Regions from separate parts of the Weizmannia sp. FSL W8-0676 genome, predicted to be linked through region 2. Evidence: riboswitches for the same ligand, from Rfam matches in the RefSeq annotation. Region 2 holds a riboswitch; each other region holds the start of a gene.
What was found. Region 2 has a riboswitch for S-adenosylmethionine ahead of NST20_RS03820 (O-acetylhomoserine aminocarboxypropyltransferase/cysteine synthase family protein). Riboswitches for the same ligand answer to the same signal wherever they lie in the genome.
Positions count from the first base shown of each region.

Region 1 (6,510 bases), 1.3 Mb from region 2:
GGTGTGATGTCAAGGGTTAAAAACAAGTGAATTGGAAATTTTGTTGGCTCTATGTCGTAAAAATGGCAATACTGAACTAAGCCTCCAGATAATTGGAATAATCTGGAAGTTTTCAAGTTCAGGCTATCGATGATGGTTACCTGGTTACCTCATCGCGTCACCTTCTTTTTCGGCGCATAAATTTGATCGTTGCGGAGCAGCGCATCGATCAGGCGCACCAGTTTTCTTGCCGTTAAGACGAGGGCGCGTTTGTGTGAGTGCTTATGCACCTCACGATATTTCTTTTGGTAAAAGGCGCGGTACTCAGGTTCGTGTCGCCGGACCAGATTGGCAGCCTCAACCAGGTAATACCGGAGATAACGATTGCCTGTACGCGCAAGCATTTTGTCATCAGCCTCAAAATCACCCGATTGGTGGCGGGGCCAGAACAATCCGGCAAATTTTGCGATCGCGGCTTGGTCGTCAAAGCGCTCAATGTCGCCGATTTCAGCGAGAATCCCAGCACAGCTCACCGGGCCTATTCCCGGAATGGTCTGGAGGGTATTCGGGATTCCATCAAGAACGCGGGCAATCGCCTTATCCAAATCCTTGATTTGGCGTTTAAGATGCCGGATGATCTCAATAGAACTGCCCAGGACCAAGTCAATCGAATCCTCCACACATTTAGAAAGCCGGTAAGAGGACCGGGCAGCTTTTTGGATGGATGCGGCCAAATCCTCGGGATCGCTAAAGCGGCCATGGCCTTTGGTCTGGAGATACATCGCTAAGTCCTCCAGAGGCATTTGGGCAATTTCATCGAGGCTATAGGCCTCAAGCAAAAATTCCGTTATGGCATGGCCGAAGACCGATGTATCCACTTCAAGGTTAAAGGCACTGAATTTGAAAAACAGATGATTCAAAAATACCTGTTGTTCCCGGGTTAAACTTTGAATCAGGTGATAGCGCATCCGTGTTAACCGTTGAAGGGCAAGGTATTGTTCTGACTGAATCACGGATTTCGGCAATCTCCCGAAACGCAAGCGGTCCGCAATTACCCAGGCATCTTTGGGATCGGTCTTGTCCATCTCGGCATAAGCCTTTTTGAAATTTCTCACCAGCTTCGGATTCAGGGTAAACACCTTTGTACGACGCTGTTTCAGCTCGGGATCTTCATGGAAAAACATTGCCGGGTGCCAACTATACACAGATGTGGCCTCCATGGCGATCTGGATGGTGTCATCCGCCTCCGCATGTTGGAGGATGGTGTCTCTTAACTCAGAGGCACCGGGAAGATTGTTTGTCACCGTTTGGGTGGCTAACGTTTCCCCCATTCCATCCATCAGGCAGGCATCGAGGTTTTTGGAGCTCACGTCAATACCGACAAATAAGGGCATATGATTTCCTCCTCTCTGTATTGGGATCGATGGAATCGGACGCTTCGGGATATCCCCAGATGGCTTGCCGATCTGTCAGCCTCGCGTATGAGAACTCATCCGGGCCGTGGGCTGCCTGGAACTGCTCATTTCCAGCACGGAGATCCGGAGGAACGGCCTACGGGTTAGACGTTCAAGCAAGAACCTGGGGATGCAGACTTTTCGAGTAGTCAGGCTACAAGGAGGGGAAGCATTGACCCAAACGATCCTAAGACCATTATCCGGGAACATCGCGAAGCGTCCAAGTCCGAACTTGTATTCCGGGCTCGCCCGGAATACAAAATCTTATATTCACTTGTCAATGAGCAGCAGAATGAACTGGAAATTGACATCCACTTTGGATTTAAACTTATTATACGAGGATGGGTTTTATGAACTTGACCGGCAAGCGGCTGGCCGCCTGAATGCTGCTTTAAAAACAGCATTTCCGCAAATTTCCATACCACTGTACTCTTAAACAAATCCGGCATTTGGACGATATCCAAATGCCGGCATTCGTGTAGCACGAACAACGGGAAAAGAGATAACCGGAATGCCGGCGCCCGTCATCCCATCTTTTGTTTGGGAAGTGCCGCTTTTTTCTTTTCCAGTGCAAACCGGACTTTCTCGGTTGTTTCGATCTGTGTGATGTTTCCTTCATGGATCGAAATGACCACTGTTCCAAACTCCAGTTTTTGCAATGATTCCATAATGCGGGCTACTTTCGTTTCATCAATATGAGCCATTTTTCATACCCCCCAAAATAAATTTCGTGTGTGCGTGGTGGTCCGGCCGGCAATGCGGATGATCCAAAAAAGAAAGGCCCCCTTCAAGAAAAGTTAAGAAGAGGGCGCGGCTCCTTAACTTATCTTCCAAGCTTGGCGCTTGCTGGAATTAGCACAGTATTCCCAAAAAGAATCTGTTGCTGAGGTTTCCTCGGGCCAGTCCCTCCCCCTCTCTTGATAAGCTGTATAGAAATAATTTGTTAAAACTATGATAAATAATATTATTCCGATTTGTCAACTTATATTTTCGGCATTTCAGCTGCTTTTCGGGCAAAACCGATTCGGATAGGGTATGATAATAGAAAAAGTGTGTTAAGGGTGTGAGATTGTGCCAGAGACAGATGTATCCAAGTTTGAGAAGAAAATCGAGGTGCGGAACATCCGCTTTGAAGACATTGATGATATTATGGCATTGTCGAAAAAATGTTTTCCGGGGATGGAGCCGTGGAAACACGAGCAGCTGGAAAGCCATATCCGGATTTTTCCGGAAGGGCAGTTTTGCGTGGAATACGAAGGGAAAATCGTCGGTTCCTGCTCCAGCTTAATTGTCAATTTCGATGAATACGAAGACCAGCATACATGGGATACGATCACTGCGAACGGCTACATTACCAACCATAATCCGCACGGGCTCAACCTGTACGGCATTGAAGTGATGATCGACCCGGAATACCGGCGCATGAAGTTCGGGCACCGTTTGTATGAGGCACGGAAAGAGCTTTGCCGGAAAATGAACCTTCAAAGCATCATCATTGGCGGCCGGATTCCGAATTACAGCAAATATAAAGACAAAATGACCCCGCGCGAATACGTGGAAGAAGTCGAGATGCACAATATTTATGACCCGGTTCTGTCCTTCCAGCTGCTTGAAGGGTTCCAGATTATGCGGATCAACAGGCAGTATTTGCCGGATGATACAGCATCCGCTTCATTTGCAACGCTTATGGAATGGCATAACGTCGATTATTTGCCGAAGTCCCGCCGTGTCTATCATGCTTCGTTCCCGGTCAGGATTACAGCGATCCAATATATGATGAAAAAAATTGATTCCTTCGATGATTTTGTCAGACAGGTAGAATATTATGTCGATGTGGCCGCGGATTTCGGTTCTGATTTCGCCGTTTTTCCGGAAATTTTCACCACGCAGTTGATGTCCTACCTGGAAGAAAAACGCCCTGACCAGGCAGTGCGCCGGCTTTCCGGGTACACAGACCAATATATTGAACTGTTTACAGAGCTTGCCGTACGCTACAATGTCAACATTATCGGCGGGTCCCATTTTGTGGAAGAAGACGGGGGCATTTACAATGTCGCTTTTTTGTTCCGGCGCGACGGGACGATTGAGAGGCAGACCAAACTCCATATTACGCCAAATGAGCGGAAATGGTGGGGGATCGCGGAAGGAAACGAACTCAATGTATTTGATACGGATTGCGGGAAAATTGCGATTCTGATTTGCTATGATATCGAGTTTCCGGAGCTGGCCCGTGTCGCTGTCGACCACGGTGCGAACATTATTTTTGTCCCGTTTTGCACGGACGACCGCCAGGCCTATTTGCGCGTCCGCTACTGCGCGCAGGCGCGGGCCATTGAAAACCAGGTGTACACCTGTATTGCGGGAACAGTCGGCAACCTGACCCACGTGGAAAACATGGATATCCAGTATGCCCAGTCCGGGATCTTTTCCCCCTCCGATTTCGGCTTTGCCCGGGACGGCATTGTCGGGGAATGCGATCCCAATGTCGATACCGTTGTTGTCGGCGATGTCGATCTTGAGAAACTGCGCCGCAACCGCAACAGCGGCTCCGTCCGGCAACTGGCCGACCGGAGAAGAGATTTGTATCAGATTAAAATCAATAGCAAATCATAATAAGGAAAACGAAAAAGGTGCTTAAGGGGTAAGCACTTTTTTCATTTAAAAAAAGCTATATAAAGTGAACAAAATATCGCGGCTCTGTTGCCTGCTGTAAAAAGCTTCCATTATGCAGTGGTGCCCGGGCTTAATGTAAAAACTTCAGTTCATTTTATATAGACCGAAGAAAAGAGAGTGAATCAGATCAGTTTGATTGCACTTGATTACAGGGGACAGAAAAAAAGACTGTTAAAGGCATTTCTATCGGTATCACTATAAAGTAAAATGATAAGTAAATAGAATCAGGAGGGGAAAAGATGGAGAAAGAAATATGGAAGAAAATATTTAGTACCATTCCAGATGATGAACTAGCAAATTTAATCAAGATTTGGAAAATAAGTATAAGAGGCTTTCGGCATATCACTAGTAAAGATATTACGAGAATAAGGGCATTGGTGACCAAGGAGTGTCTGAAGCAGAGTAACTTAAAAAAGATTCAGGACTTTTATAAGATAGTAGCAGCAAAAGACGAAGACGATATAAGAGATAAAACAGTACATGAATTATTCAAGTTGTATCAGGACGGAAAAACTTTGCATTTGATTCTCGGAGCGCTCTACTCCAGTCCTGAGGATCGTCATCATGAACGGGCGAAACAATTCGAGGAGCTGGTTTGCAAGAAAAATGGTCTCTCCAGTCTAGACGAACTAAGAGTTTTAACTGAAAAAACAGAACCACCAAAGCAAGAAGATGAACATGATTTAGCAGATTGGCAGAAAAAGTGGCAAAAATCACAGAAAAAAAACCAGGAATTACAGCAAAGCATTAAGAAGTTTGAATTGCTCCTGTCCCGCTTAAAAAAAGACTGGAAGGCAGAGAAACAATCATGGAAAAAGGAAAAAGAACAACTTCAGCAAGAATTGGGAAACGAAAGAACACAGAAGAATAGGCTCAATGAGTGGAAAAAAACATCTGAGGCGGAAATGCAGCAATTAAAAGATGAGATTCAGAAACTCAAATTGGAAATTTCACACTTAAACGCGTTGCTGTTGAACACGAATAAAGAAGTGGCTGCCGCAGTCCAAACGGATGAGTGGGTTGAATCTAAACCGTCTGAAAGTACAGCGGCTGCCCGGCAAATTTACATTATAGGAGATCCGAAAAATAAGTTGATTGATGAGTCCGAAAATCCATTATTTCATACGATTGAGGCAAATAAGTTCAAAGAGGCAGTACAAACCGGGGAGCTGGAGCATGCAGACGAAATTTGGATGATGGCCTACCTTGTTCCGCCATGGCTCAAAAAGAAGATAAAAAATGTTTATACACAAAAAGTAAGAGAGTTTAAAGATTTTCCATCTGTCAAGAAATACATTGAAAGAGGGATTAAATAATGGGCGTAAAAGTATGGGAAAATGACATGATTGGTGTATTGGCAGAATCGGATCCTTTCGATTTATCGAACCGAGACACCATCATCATCAATAAACAGGATAGCCTTCAATACTTTATTAAAATTATTTCACAACCTGCAGCAAGTTTTCCAAATGTGAAAACGGTAACCGGATTTTATTCCGATTTGGAAAGATGGGGTTTTGAGGATGATTATCGCCTAACTGACTTTGAGCGGAAAAACCGGTTAAGAGAGTGGCTGGAAGACCGCTTGTTTGTGTTTAAGGTAGAAAAAAGATTGCGTTATAATCACGAAGAAGTATTTAATGCAATCGATGTCCGGATCATTTCGAAATTGCCGAGTTTCCACACTGACCTGAAGTTAATTCCTGTTCCCGTTTTCAACAAGGAAGCGCATCACATAGATAAAGACGAGTTTTTATTCAGATTATACAACAAAAAATTCGTTGGAAAAGTGGAAAATTTGTCTCATGAGCCAGATGACACGCCTTCATTGGTGATGTGGCGAGAAGAAGGCGAAGAAGATGACCAGTTTTCGGTTTTTGGTGAAATTGACCACCACCAGCACGCGCATGGCGGTTTTAACTTTGAAATCCACGGCGAATTAAAAGAAGTTGGGCTGACACCTGAATGGATTGAAGAATGCTATTTTAGTGATGAGATTCCAAACATTGTCTTTGTTCCGCTTGAACTTTACCAAAAACTGACCACCCTTGTGGAGCAGGCTGTCCCATTAAACCTGGAAAAGTTAGAAAAAGAGGAAGCAAATCCGGCAATTGAACAGACCAATAAAGTGCAGGAGGATCCCAAAAAGATACCTAATGTGCAAATGCAAGCTGAAGCAGCAGCAACTCTGCAGGTAGAAGGGCTTCAAACACCGGATCCGGATTTAACACCTTACAATGCCAAAGAAAATGAATTCTTGGACAAACTGTTTACCACAACGAGGGATTTTGGGTTTGTATATGAGAAAAAAGACTTGATCAATTTTCATACGTGCATGAAGTCCTCCTCCCTTGTCATTCTTTCGGGAATGAGTGGCACTGGCAAAACGAATTTGGTGGAACTT
Region 1 covers NZ_CP151954.1:2,841,597-2,848,106, reverse strand. The annotation lists gene NST20_RS14000 (IS110 family transposase) at 150-1,373, opposite strand; gene NST20_RS13995 (hypothetical protein) at 1,606-1,869, shown strand; gene NST20_RS13990 (YezD family protein) at 1,958-2,137, opposite strand; SAM riboswitch class I at 2,254-2,360, opposite strand; gene NST20_RS13985 (bifunctional GNAT family N-acetyltransferase/carbon-nitrogen hydrolase family protein) at 2,502-4,046, shown strand; gene NST20_RS13980 (hypothetical protein) at 4,346-5,422, shown strand; gene NST20_RS13975 (AAA family ATPase) at 5,422-6,510, shown strand, end outside.
Region 1: it holds a riboswitch for S-adenosylmethionine, as region 2 does, so the genes downstream of both, NST20_RS13990 (YezD family protein) here and NST20_RS03820 (O-acetylhomoserine aminocarboxypropyltransferase/cysteine synthase family protein) in region 2, are expected to answer to the same signal.

Region 2 (6,510 bases):
TATTTATTGTCAAAACAAAGCAGCCGACAGACACGCCGAAAGTTGCAGCGCAAATTCAAAAAATGGACCATGTCGAATCCGTCATTTACGGTAAAGGAAAAGTGGAAAAGCTGTTCCATGTTTTAAGTATCTGCCGCAATGTCGGGGTTGTGTTAATCATTGCCCTGCTGCTTACGGCGATGTTCCTTATCTCGAATACGATTAAAATTACGATTTTTGCCAGAAGAAAAGAAATCGAGATTATGAAACTGGTAGGGGCGACAAACTGGTTTATCCGCTGGCCTTTTCTTCTCGAAGGGCTCTGGCTCGGGATCCTGGGGTCCATTCTGCCGATTGTGCTGATTTCCTTCGGCTATTACTCCGTTTATAAAATCGTGGAGCCGAAGCTTCAAAACAATATTATCCATATGCTTGATATCAGCCCGTTCATTTACGGCGTAGACGGCCTGCTGCTCGTGCTTGGCGTCTGCATCGGAATCTGGGGCAGTTCGATGTCGATCCGCCGTTATTTGAAAGTGTAACGGGAACGGCAGGGGTGTATTCCGGTCGCGTCCGCCTGATTTTTATGCTATACCCTTTTCCGTTCGTTTTAAAACATAGGAAAAACGGGGCGTTGCGTCCCCGGATACATAAAACAAAACCATATTGCTCTGAGGGGGAAAAAGATGAAGAAGCGTTCCATTCTGCCTGCTGCCGTTGTATGCACGCTCAGCTTGGGCGGCCTGTTCGGCTACCAGTCCAATGCGCGTGCGGCAGGAGATTTACAGCAGAAAAAAAGCGAGATTGAGAGTAAACTTTCCAATGTCCAATCCGAAATGGACAAAAAAGAAAACCAGATTTCCGACATTCAAGACAAGCAGGCTTCTCTCGGTGACCAGCTTGACGCCATTGAATCGAAAATTCAATTGGCGAACAAAAAAATCAGCGAGCAGAAACAGAATATCAGCACAACGAAAAGCCAGATTGCTGATCTGAAGAAAAATATCGCCGAAATCAAAAAGCGGATTGAAGACCGAAACGCCATTTTAGAAGACCGCGCCCGCGCAATGCAGAAAAACGGCGGCGGTTCGGTTAATTATTTGGATGTTTTTTTGGAAGCGAAAAGCGTCGGTGATTTTATTGACCGCTTTTCGGCAATGAAGACATTGGTTGAAGCAGACCGGCAAATTTTGGAAGAACAGAAAAAAGATGAACAGGATTTAAAAGACAAACAGGCATCAGTAGAGAAGAAACTGTCCGATTTGGAATCGATGCTGTCTGATTTACAATCATTAAAAGACAGTCTGAAACAGGATGAGAGCGAGAAATCGGCGTTAATCAAACAGCTGGACAAACAAAAAGATAGCCTCAAAGAAGAGAAAATGTCGCTGAGTGAACAAAAGAGCATCCTGGCTGACCAGAAAGCTTCCATTGAAAAAGCGATTGCGTTTGCGAAAAAGCAGGCTGAAGCAAGAAAAGAGGCGGCGGCAAAAGCAGATGCAGCAGCAAAGGCTCAAACGAATACGAATGCAGGATCAACAGGTTCGAAAGCAGGAACAACCAGCGCTGCATCATCGGCCAGCCCAAGTTCTGGGAGCCATTCCGGCGGGCCGCTTCCGGAAGTCTCTTCCGGGGCCTTTACACGTCCGGCATCCGGATATATTTCATCCGGATTCGGCGAGCGCTCCGGCGGGTTCCATCCGGGCGTTGACATTGCCAACAGCATCGGGACACCGGTTGTCGCTGCAGCCGACGGTGTCGTGTTCAGGGCGTACCGCTCTTCTTCATACGGGAATTGCGTCATGATCACCCACTATATTAACGGGAAGTTGTACACGACCGTTTATGCCCACTTGAGCTCGTACAGCGTCAGCACCGGGCAGCACGTTAGCAAAGGGCAGCAGATCGGCGCAATGGGAAATACCGGGGAATCAACAGGGCCCCATCTTCACTTTGAAATTTATAACGGCCGCTGGACACCGCCGCCACATGCCGGTGCCCAAAACCCGAGAAACTACGTTAACTTTTAATAAAGGCGTGAAAAAGAACCGTATCTATTGGTGCGGTTCTTTTTGCATGCAATGGCAGGGAAAGTGCTGTATGATAGGTAAGACGCAAATATTATGGTATGATACAATTGTTATTTTTGCTGCGCAAACATATCCTATATCAATTTCAAAACACTTCACCGTGTTCCCGGATACCGGCCGGGAACAAACCTACAACAGGAACAAAGGGTGTACGAAAAGGAGAACGCAATGATTGTAACGGTACTATTGGTTATCTTGTTTCTTTTGAATTTTATTCTGGCAGGAACCGTTATTTTCCTCGAACGGCGGGATGTCGGCGCAACCTGGGCCTGGCTTTTGGTGCTGCTATTCCTGCCGATTGCCGGCTTTATCCTGTATTTGGTATTCGGGCAAAATTTAAGCCGCCGGAAAATTTTTGACTGGAAGGTACAGGAGAAGATCGGCATTAAGGAAATTTCCCAGCAGCAGATTGAACTGCTGCGCGAAAACCGGTTTCCGTTTCATGATGAGCGGACAGCCCAGTATAAGGATCTCGTTTATATGCTGCTGATGAATGACGGGGCGATCCTTTCCCAGGACAATCACGTCGATATTTTCACAGACGGCAGGAAAAAATTCCAGGCTTTATTTGAAGACATCCGGAATGCAAAAGACAGTATTCATCTTGTATATTATATTTTCCGGAATGACCGTCTCGGCCATGAATTGATTGAACTGCTGTCCCAAAAAGCAAGAGAAGGCGTAAAGGTGCGGCTGCTTTATGATGATATGGGATCGCGGATGCTGTTCCGCCGCAAATTTTTCCGGCCGCTGATTGAAGCCGGAGGGGAAGTGGCGTCCTTTTTTCCTGCCCGTATCCCGCTCATTAATTTGCGCGTCAACTTCAGAAACCATCGGAAATTGGCGATTATCGACGGACGGGTCGGTTATATCGGCGGTTTTAACGTCGGGGATGAGTATCTTGGCCTGAATAAAAAATTTGGTTATTGGCGGGACACGCATTTACGGATTGCCGGGAGCGCTGTTTATGCCATGCAGACCCGCTTTATTTTGGACTGGAATCAGGCGTCACCGCACGATGTAAGAGATGAAGAACGTTATTTCCCGGTCATCCCGCCGCAGGGGGAAACCGATATCCAAATTGTCTCAAGCGGCCCCGATTCCGAATGGGAGCAGATTAAAAACAGCTATATTAAAATGATCAATTCCGCCAAAAAATATATTTATTTGCAAACACCGTATTTTATTCCGGATGACAGCCTCCTGAACGCGCTGACGCTTGCCGCTTTATCCGGAGTGGATGTCCGGATTATGATTCCAAATAAACCGGACCATATGTTTGTCTACTGGGCGACGCTTTCCAACATCGGCCAGCTGTTAAAAACGGGCGTCAAAGTGTACATTTATCAAAATGGGTTCATCCACGCGAAAATGATTGTCGTAGACGGGAAAATTGCTTCCGTCGGCACGGCCAATATTGATGTGCGCAGTTTCCGCCTCAATTTTGAAGTGAACGCCGTGCTGTACGACCGCGAGCTTTCCGGCACACTTGCCGGCATTTTCCGGGACGACATGGCCAAATCAACCGAATTAACGCTCCATGTTTACCAGAACCGGCCGCTTTATGTACGGTTTAAAGAGTCCATTTCCCGGCTGTTATCGCCAATTTTGTAGAAGAAAAAGAAAATTTTTCAAAAAAAGGTTGACGGTTTGCCATTGGTCTTCTATAATCTTAAACAATAAGTCATTCAAAATTGAATTATGAAAAGAAACTCTTATCGAGAGCGGCGGAGGGACTAGGCCCTGCGAAGCCCGGCAACCTTCAGGCATTTGCCTGAAAAGGTGCTAATTCCTACAGACATGCGTCTGAAAGATAAGGGAGGAACTTACATACATTGTAACCCTCTTCCCTTACGAAGAGGGTTTTTCATTTCCTCTTCCATCTTTCGCAGGAAAATTTTAAAAAACCAGGAGGATTTAAAAATGACACAATCATCATTACAACCGGAAACTTTATTGCTGCACGGGGGCCAGGAACCGGACCCGGCGACAGGCTCGCGCGCCGTGCCGGTATACCGGACGACTTCTTACGTTTTTCCGGATACAGAACATGCAGAGGGCGTCTTCAATTTATCAAAAGAAGGTTTCATTTATTCCCGCCTTGGCAATCCGACTGTGGATGTGTTTGAAAAACGCGTTGCCGCACTGGAAGGCGGAACGGCGGCTGTCGGTTTATCATCCGGCGCGGCGGCCATTGCCTTCTCCATTTTGAATATTGTGCGTGCGGGCGACGACATCGTATCCGCCAGCAATCTTTACGGCGGCACATATAATTTGTTTGCCGTGACATTGCCGAAATACGGCATTAACGTCAAGTTTGTGGACGGGTCTGACCCTGAAGCGTTCCGCCAGGCGATCACCCCGAAAACGAAAGCATTGTATGCGGAAATTATCGGCAACCCAAGCCTGCAGGTGCTCGACGTGGAAAAAGTGGCGGAAGTTGCCCATGAAAACGGCATTCCTTTGATTGTCGACAACACGTTTGCTTCTCCGTATGGCTCGAATCCGATCAAATGGGGAGCGGACGTGGTTGTCCATTCGGCGACAAAATGGATCGGCGGACACGGAACGGCGATCGGCGGTGTTGCCGTTGACGGCGGGCATTTTGACTGGAACACAGAGAAATTCCCGGACTTCAGCGAACCGGATCCGAGCTACCACGGCTTGCGCTACGGCGTCGACACGGCACAGGCTGCGTTCGCCACAAAACTTCGCGTTCAGCTTTTGCGCGACTTCGGGCCGGCTTTAAGCCCGGACAACGCCTTTTTATTCCTGCAAGGGCTTGAAACGCTGCATTTGCGCGTGGAAAGGCATAACGAAAATGCGTTGAAAGTCGCGGAATTTCTGAAAAACCATCCGGATGTTGCATGGGTCAATTATCCGGGCCTTGAAGACCATCCGTCCCATGAGCTGGCGCAAAAATATTTAAACGGCGGCTACGGCTCCATTGTTAACTTCGGTGTGAAAGGCGGCCGGGAAACAGGGAGGCGCGTGATCGACAATATCAAGCTGTGGTCGCATGTAGCGAATGTCGGCGACGCGAAATCGCTGATCATCCACCCAGCAACGACTACGCATTCGCAGCTGAGCGATGAAGAACTGGAAAAGTCAGGGGTCACGGGTGATTTGATCCGCTTGTCTGTCGGGCTCGAAGCCGTCGAAGATTTGACAGCCGACCTCGATCAAGCCATTACAAAAGCGACGGCCGTTACAGCCCGGTAAAAGCAGGTAACGGGCCAGGCAGGTTCGTGCGAAGGCCGCCACGGCGAATGCCAACAGGCGATCCGGAAAACTTGCACGGGATCCGTTCCGGGCTGATCCCACTATACAATTTTGTCGGCACGGACGGCCTGCACACCTGTTCCGGATCGGGAGCTTATGGGTGCCGGCTGCACCGGAGACCGCCGGGCCGCTTGATGTTTTAAATGAACAAAACGCTTCAGAGGCGAATAGCGCTATATTGCAGGGAGGTTTTTGGATAAATGAGGGTGATTAAAGCAGCGCTGCTCGGCTTCGGGACGGTCGGCCAGGGCGTGTATGAAGCCGTCCGGACCCACCGGGAGCAGCTGAAAGAAAAGCTGCATGCCGAGGTAGAGATTGCAGCGGTTCTGATCAAAAACCCCCGTAAAAAGCGGAACATTGACAGTTCTGTGCTCGTCACGACGGACTTCCGGGAAATTCTTGCCATTCCCGGCCTTGAAGTCGTGTTTGAAGCGATTGTCGGGGAAGAACCAGGCTTTTCTTACTGTTTACAAGCGATTGAAAAAGGCTGCCACGTCATTACTGCCAATAAAGTCATGTTTGCAAGATATGGGAATGTGCTGCTTGAAAAAGCGAAAGAAAAAGGCGTGTTTGTCGGTTATGAAGCGACAACCGCAGGCGGCATCCCTGTGATTCGGACGATTTCCCAGCAGCTTCAGGTCAATGACATCCAGCGTGTGCAGGCGATTTTAAACGGGACATCCAATTTTATTTTATCGGAAATGCGCGAAAAACATCTTCCGTTTGAAGAAGCGTTGGAAATCGCCAGGCAGCACGGCTATGCAGAAGCTGACCCGGGCAATGATGTGGAAGGGCAGGACGCTTTTTGCAAGCTGATGATCTTAAGCCGGCTCGTATTCGGAACCCAGCCGGACTGGGAGAAAGTAGAAGTTGAAGGTATAGGCGGGCTCTCGCTTGCGGATATTGAAAAAGCGGATCGGAAGGGGTTCCGTTATAAGCATATTGCGGACATATACCGTGACGGCGGCACGCTGAAAGCATCCGTTAAGCCTGTCCTTATTCCTTCCGAACATGCCCTTTATGCGGTGGAAGGCGTCAACAACGCCGTCACCATTTACGGCAGCCTGGTTGGAAAAATTACCCTTACCGGCCCAGGTGCCGGAAAATTTCCGACAGCCAGCGCCATGATTGAAGACTTTGCAGCAGGTTACCGGCCTGT
Region 2 covers NZ_CP151954.1:809,489-815,998, forward strand. The annotation lists gene ftsX (permease-like cell division protein FtsX) at 1-521, shown strand, start outside; gene NST20_RS03810 (peptidoglycan DD-metalloendopeptidase family protein) at 666-2,009, shown strand; gene cls (cardiolipin synthase) at 2,238-3,683, shown strand; SAM riboswitch class I at 3,782-3,889, shown strand; gene NST20_RS03820 (O-acetylhomoserine aminocarboxypropyltransferase/cysteine synthase family protein) at 3,993-5,291, shown strand; gene NST20_RS03825 (homoserine dehydrogenase) at 5,552-6,510, shown strand, end outside.

Region 3 (6,510 bases), 1.4 Mb from region 2:
ACATACAATGGACTCACCAAAGACAGGAGTGTAAAAGAATGAACACAGTCATTGAAACGATTCTCAATCACCGGTCGATCCGCCATTATGAAGACCGGCCCCTATCTGATGAACAAATCCGCCTGATTGTGGAATCCGCGCAGGCAGCCGCCACTTCTCATTTCGTCCAGGCTTATACGATTCTCGGCATTCAAGATCCCGGACGGAAGCAAAGATTAGCAGAACTGACCGGGAACCGCCATGTCGGAACATGCGGCCATCTGCTCATTTTCTGTGCCGATCTCCATAAACATGCACTTGCGGCGGAAATGGAAGGCGTAGATGCGCAAGATACACTTGAGACAACGGAAAAATTTATGGTCGCGCTCATCGACACGGCACTGGCCGCGCAAAACGCCGCGCTCGCTGCGGAATCGATGGGGCTTGGCATTTGTTATGTCGGAGGCTTGCGCAACCGGCTGCCGGAAGTGGCCGAACTTTTGAAAATCCCGCAATATGTCCTTCCGCTATTTGCAATGACAATCGGCTATCCGGCCGATCCGTCTGCGAAAAAACCGCGCATGGCGGCTGAGCATGTTTATTTTGAAGATGAATACCCGGCTGATGAACGTCTTTTGCGCGATCTGAAGGAATACAATGAAACGGTATCGCAATATTATACAAAACGCACAGACGGAAAAAGGAACGATACCTGGACAGGCCAAATGGCACAATTTTTTAAAGAACCATCGCGCGTTTTCATGAAGGAATTTGTAGAACGCCAAGGGTTTGATAAAAAGTAGAGGGAGCTGGCGCGTATTTTCCTCTGCCCGTCCCGGGGCACAAACTTAAACAGAACGGCGAGATACTACAATGAATGGTGTCCCGCTGTTTTTACATTTTACTTTGGTGAAATATGGATGCATCTGCCATCCGGCGATTCCATTTTTTTGTATATCAATATTTCCTTTTTTCTGCTAAAATAGAATAAATGCTTTAGCACTGAAAAGCGTTTATCTAAAAAAGAAAAGTGAGATTGATAGAAATGGAAAAAAACCAACATCATTTGCAAAAAGGCTTGTCACCAAGGCATGTCCAGTTCATCGCATTGGCCGGGATGATCGGAACCGGCATTTTTAAAGGCAGCTCCGATACCGTCAGCCTTGCCGGCCCGAGTGTTGCCGTTTCTTACCTGATCGGCGGCGCGCTTTTATTCATTGTCATGTCAGCGCTGGGGGAAATGGCGCTTGTCCACCCCGGCCTCAACGTCCAAAATCTGATCCACAAAGCGTTCGGCAGCCGGGTTTCTTTCATTATTGGCTGGCTGTACTGGATCAACTGGGTCATTGTTACAGTCGTGGAACTGCTTGCAGCCGGGAGCTTCCTGCAATTCTGGGTTCCCCACGCGCCATTGTGGCTGCTCAGTTTGCTCTGCGCCGCTTTCATAGTCGGCATCAATTTAACTGAAGTGAAGTACTACGGCGAATTTGAATTTTGGATTGCCGGCATTAAAATCATCACATTGATCGTTTTTATCCTGCTTGGCGCGCTGATTTTATTCGGTTTATTCCCCGGGACATCTTCCATGCTGTCCAACTATACAGCGCACGGCGGGTTTTTCCCGAACGGGCTTCACGGTACGTTCAGCGCTTTTCTGATCGTGATGTTTTCATACGGCGGCGCGGAACTGATCGGCGTTACCGTTTCGGAAACGAAAGACAGCGAAAAAGTGCTGCCGCGTGTCATTAAACAGACCGTTGTCCGCGTCATGCTTTTTTATATTTTGCCCATCCTGATCATTTGCGGCATTATCCCGTGGAACCAGGTTTCTTCCGTGGAAAGCCCGTTTGTGCAGGTGTTCAGCCGCACCGGGATCCCCGCTGCCGCCCATGTGATGAATTTTGTGCTCTTGACGGCCGTTCTTTCTGCCGCCAATTCCGGCATTTATGCCACTTCGCGCACACTGTTCAACATGGCGCAATCCGGAGAAGCGCCGCGCGCCTTTTTAAAAATTTCCCGGAAAGGCGTCCCGCTCACCAGTATTTTGCTGACCTCACTGTTTATTTTAGCCGGCGTGATTCTGGCCTATCTTACGCCGGATGAGGTCATCAGCTATTTGATGACCATCCCGGGATTTACCGTCGTCCTTGTCTGGATCGCCATCTGTGCAGCCGAACTGCGGCTCCGAAAGTCGTATGAAAAATTGCCTTCCTTCCGTGTAAAAGGGTACCCTTTCATGGTCTGGATTGCACTGCTTGCACTGGCAGGCATTTTCCTGTCTTTTTTGCTGGGCGGCGGCAACCCGATTGGTACAAGCATCTGCCTCGCTATTTTAATCGTGCTGGTCGTCCTGTCACTGAAAATCAAAGCAAAGGAATAGGCTTGTGTTGATAAAACCGGTTCCTTTGGACGGGAAGGGGACAGGCACGGGTGGATAGCGCGTATCAAACTGCCAGAATGGGCGGGACCGCTAACCCGGTTGGACTATTGAATAGAAGCAGCCATAATGCCCCCGCGCATCCTAAAACAAGCTTTTTAACACCAATCCGGCGTAAAGAAAAAACTCCCGACACAGCGTAATCTGATGGGGAGTTTTTTCTTTATCCCCCCATTCGTATAAATCCTATAAAAAAACTTGCAATAATTATATTGACTTCCATTTATTTTCTGATAAAATTTTAAACAACAAATCACTTATCAAGAGCGACGGAGGGATCTGGCCCAATGAAGTCCGGCAACCTGCAGCGAGCAGCAAGGTGCCAATTCCAGCAAAATGGGTACCATTTTGAAAGATAAGCGCTTATCCTTTACTCGCTGTCTTTCCGTAAAATGGCGGAAAGATTTTTAATTTCTGCAAGGCCGGCCGTTTGACCCAGGATAGACCCTGATGCGTATAATCCCTCTACATCAGGATGAATCAAATTTATGGATGAAGAAAGCGGGGAACATGAACATGCAAAAATTAATTGTCTTAGCACTTGTCGGCCTTGCCGCACAATTGGTGGATGGATCTCTCGGAATGGGTTACGGGGTGACTTCTACCTCACTCCTCTTGGCTTTCGGAATTGCGCCGGCTGTCGCATCAGCTTCTGTGCATTTGGCGGAGGTTTTTACAACGGCGGCTTCCGGGGTCTCTCATATGAAATTTGGGAATGTCGATAAAGGGATCATTTGGAAACTGGTTGTACCCGGGGCTGTCGGCGCCTTTCTCGGGGCAACCGTTCTCAGCCATCTTCCTGCAAGCACATTAAAACCGTACATTTCTATTTTTCTGATCGCCCTTGGCCTCTATATTCTTATCCGGTTTCTGATCAACGCGCGCGGGGCGTTGAAAGTTAAAAAGAAGACCGGGTCAAACGTATTTTTCATCCCGCTCGGCTTTGTCGCAGGATTTTTTGATGCAACGGGGGGCGGCGGCTGGGGCCCTATCGCCACACCGGCTTTGCTGTCCAGAAATGACATCGAACCGCGGAAAGTGATCGGCTCGGTAGATACAAGTGAATTTGCCGTATCCCTGGCGTCAAGCATCGGTTTCCTTTTATCCCTCGGCGCTATGCAGATTAACTGGATCTGGACGATCGCCCTCATGCTTGGCGGCCTGATCGCCGCACCGATTGCAGCCTATCTGGTTAAAATTTTGCCGGCTCATTTGCTGGCTGTCATTGTCAGCGGCATGATTGTGTTCAGCAACGTGCAAACTTTATTAAAAATGGCCGGCGCCGGAAGCGGGTGGTACGGCGTTACCTATACAGCCATTGTGGCAATATGGGCAATCCTCATTTTCTATACAATCAGAAAACACAAGCGGGCAGTTGCCAGCGCCAGCGTAAGCGTCGCAGAATAAGGAACATGTTCGGGCAAGGGATCCATTGCCCAAATTGTTTTTTTAAAGCCGTTTTTGACAATAAACGGGCTGAGGCGTTTCTATGCGAACGAACAACGCCATTTTTGCTTCCTTTATGCAGATGCCCTCTATGTGAAGGAAAGCGGCCCCGTTTTTCCACCTAAACCAGCCATTCCTTAACCAGGCACCGGCAAAAATGATCCATCACCAATTTTTCAATACCGCACGCCTAAGTGAAGGCAGGCCGCAAACTTCTTTTAGCGGCAAATGCACAGAGGCGCGTTTTGTGATTTTTTTGTGGGCCAAAACATGGCTTACCCGCGCCCGTCCGGTTTGCAGCCCCTGTTTATGCCGCCGTCCGCCATGCCCGCTTTCCCTCCCCCGTTCGCGAAATGGTTTATGTTTAAAATGTAAAATCTGTTTTGCTATAATTATATTTACTGGTATTTTCCATTTTTTTGAACGGAAAGAACGGTGTGCCTATGAAAACATTTATTTCGTCGCTGCAATGGATGGCATTTATGATCGCCGGGTCGATCGCGGCCCCGATTGCCATTGCGGATGCTTTCCATTTCAGTGCGGGCGAGACTGCCCTGTTTGTGCAGCGGACGCTTTTTGTGCTCGGGATCGGCGGCCTTTTGCAAGGAATTTTCGGCCACAGAATGCCCATCAATGAAGGGCCGGCCGGACTGTGGTGGAGCGTGTTTGCCATTTATGCAGGGCTTGTCGGCAGCTTGTACACTTCAAGTATTGAATCTCTGCAATATTTGGCAGGCGCGCTAATGGTAACCGGCATCTTTTTCTTTCTGCTCGCTTTTACCGGCCTTGTGGACCAATTAAATAAACTGTTTACGCCGGTTGTGACATTTATTTATTTGCTGCTGCTCGTGCTGCAGTTGAGCGGCTCTTTTATGAAAGGGATGCTCGGCATTTCGGGGGCCCATCAGGAAGTCCGGCCGCTTGTTGCCGTTTTGAGCCTTGTCACAGTATTGCTTACATTCTATTTTGGCCATGTAAAGAAACCGTGGGTCAAGCAATATTCGATCATGCTCGGCTTGATTTGCGGCTGGATTTTGTTCGCGCTTTTCGGCGAAGCACCGGCCATTACATTTGGGAAAAGCTGGTTCTCTCTTCCCGCCGTATTTGATTTTGGAAAACCGCGTTTTGATTCCGGCGCCGTCACAACCGGTGTATTCATCGGGCTTTTATTAACTGCGAATATGATTACGTCTGTGCGCGTCATGGGAAATGTGACGGGAGTCCGGCAAGAGCGGGTGCGGAGCAGTCTGTTCATATCTGGCATCAACCAGCTGCTTGCCGGCATCTTTTCCGCTGTCGGCGCAGTGCCGATTGCAGCAGCGGCAGGCTATGTTGCACAAACCGGCATAAAAGTGCTGAAACCATTTTTGTACGGCGCTTGTTTCGTTTCCATTATTGCGCTGCTGCCGCCGCTCGTGCATATCATGTCCGCGATTCCCGCGCCGGTCGGCTATGCCGTTACCTTTGTAGTCTTCACACAGTTGGTCGGCCTTGCCTTAAATGACCTTGAAAAAAGCCCGGACAAAGAGATTGCCCATACAACAGCGGGCATCTCCTTCCTGGTCGGAATCGGCGCGATGTTTTTGCCGGCTCATGCAACTGAACATTTGCCAATGGTGGTGGCAACTTTTTTAAACAACGGCTTAATTCTTGGTTCTGTGGTCGGCATTTTAACAGAACAGCTGCTGATTTGGAGGAAAAAAAGAAAAATGCAGGAAAACAGCATCCGCGAGCAGTAATGCCAAACAGCAGGGAATGCTCTGCTCCCATTTGCACGGGGTCCCGTGTCACCAACCGGATGCAGGCTTTGCTGCAATCATCAAAATGGCCTGCATCCCTTGCCTTACATACAGCCGCGAGCCCTTTGCGGCGGTCAGGGGTGCAAAAATGCCGGGAGATTCCCGGCATTTTTTATATCCGCTTCAGTTTTCCTTCTTCACACACGATTACCGACCGGCTTCCTCAAGCAGCCCCATTTCGATGCAGGTCGGGATAGACAGTTTCACCGTCCGTTTTTCGAACCGGATGGCCATGGTGTCGCCGTTGATCTCTATAATTTCACCATGGCCAAACACACGGTGCCGGATTTTTTTGCCGGCAACAAAAGCGGAGGCATCCTTCATTGCATTCGGGTTATACGGTATGGAGACCGTCTTTTTGCCGATTCGGGCAACTGCCATGTCCGGCTTTGTTTTTGCCGCCTTTTCAACATTGTTGACAATTTCCTTCACCGCTGCAACAAACGGCGAGTCCATTGTCCGGGTTCCGTCCCGTTTTTCATAGCTGACCATTTCCAGCGACTTTTTCGCGCGCGTCATGGCCACATAAAAAAGACGGACCGATTCTTCCATCAGTAACTCATCTTCTTTTTCATCGTCACCCGGAATGATCCCATTCACCAGGTCAATCATATATACTTTTTCAAACTCCAAGCCTTTAGAGCTGTGAAACGTCGAAAGCGTCACAGCATTCCGGCCTTTGTTCCCTTTCGCCGTTTTTAAAATTTGCGCCAAATGCTGAAGACGCGCGGCAAATTCCTCCATGGTGGAAAGCGTGTCCGCGATTTCTTCGAGTGTGTTTAAAATGCCAATCAGGGGATCCTTTCGAAATCCTAATCTTTTGCACATGTTTTCGAGCGCTTTTTCATA
Region 3 covers NZ_CP151954.1:2,721,911-2,728,420, forward strand. The annotation lists gene nfsA (oxygen-insensitive NADPH nitroreductase) at 39-782, shown strand; gene NST20_RS13465 (amino acid permease) at 1,025-2,359, shown strand; SAM riboswitch class I at 2,671-2,778, shown strand; gene NST20_RS13470 (sulfite exporter TauE/SafE family protein) at 2,933-3,823, shown strand; gene NST20_RS13475 (purine/pyrimidine permease) at 4,306-5,601, shown strand; gene NST20_RS13480 (ATP-dependent helicase) at 5,809-6,510, opposite strand, start outside.
Region 3: it holds a riboswitch for S-adenosylmethionine, as region 2 does, so the genes downstream of both, NST20_RS13470 (sulfite exporter TauE/SafE family protein) here and NST20_RS03820 (O-acetylhomoserine aminocarboxypropyltransferase/cysteine synthase family protein) in region 2, are expected to answer to the same signal.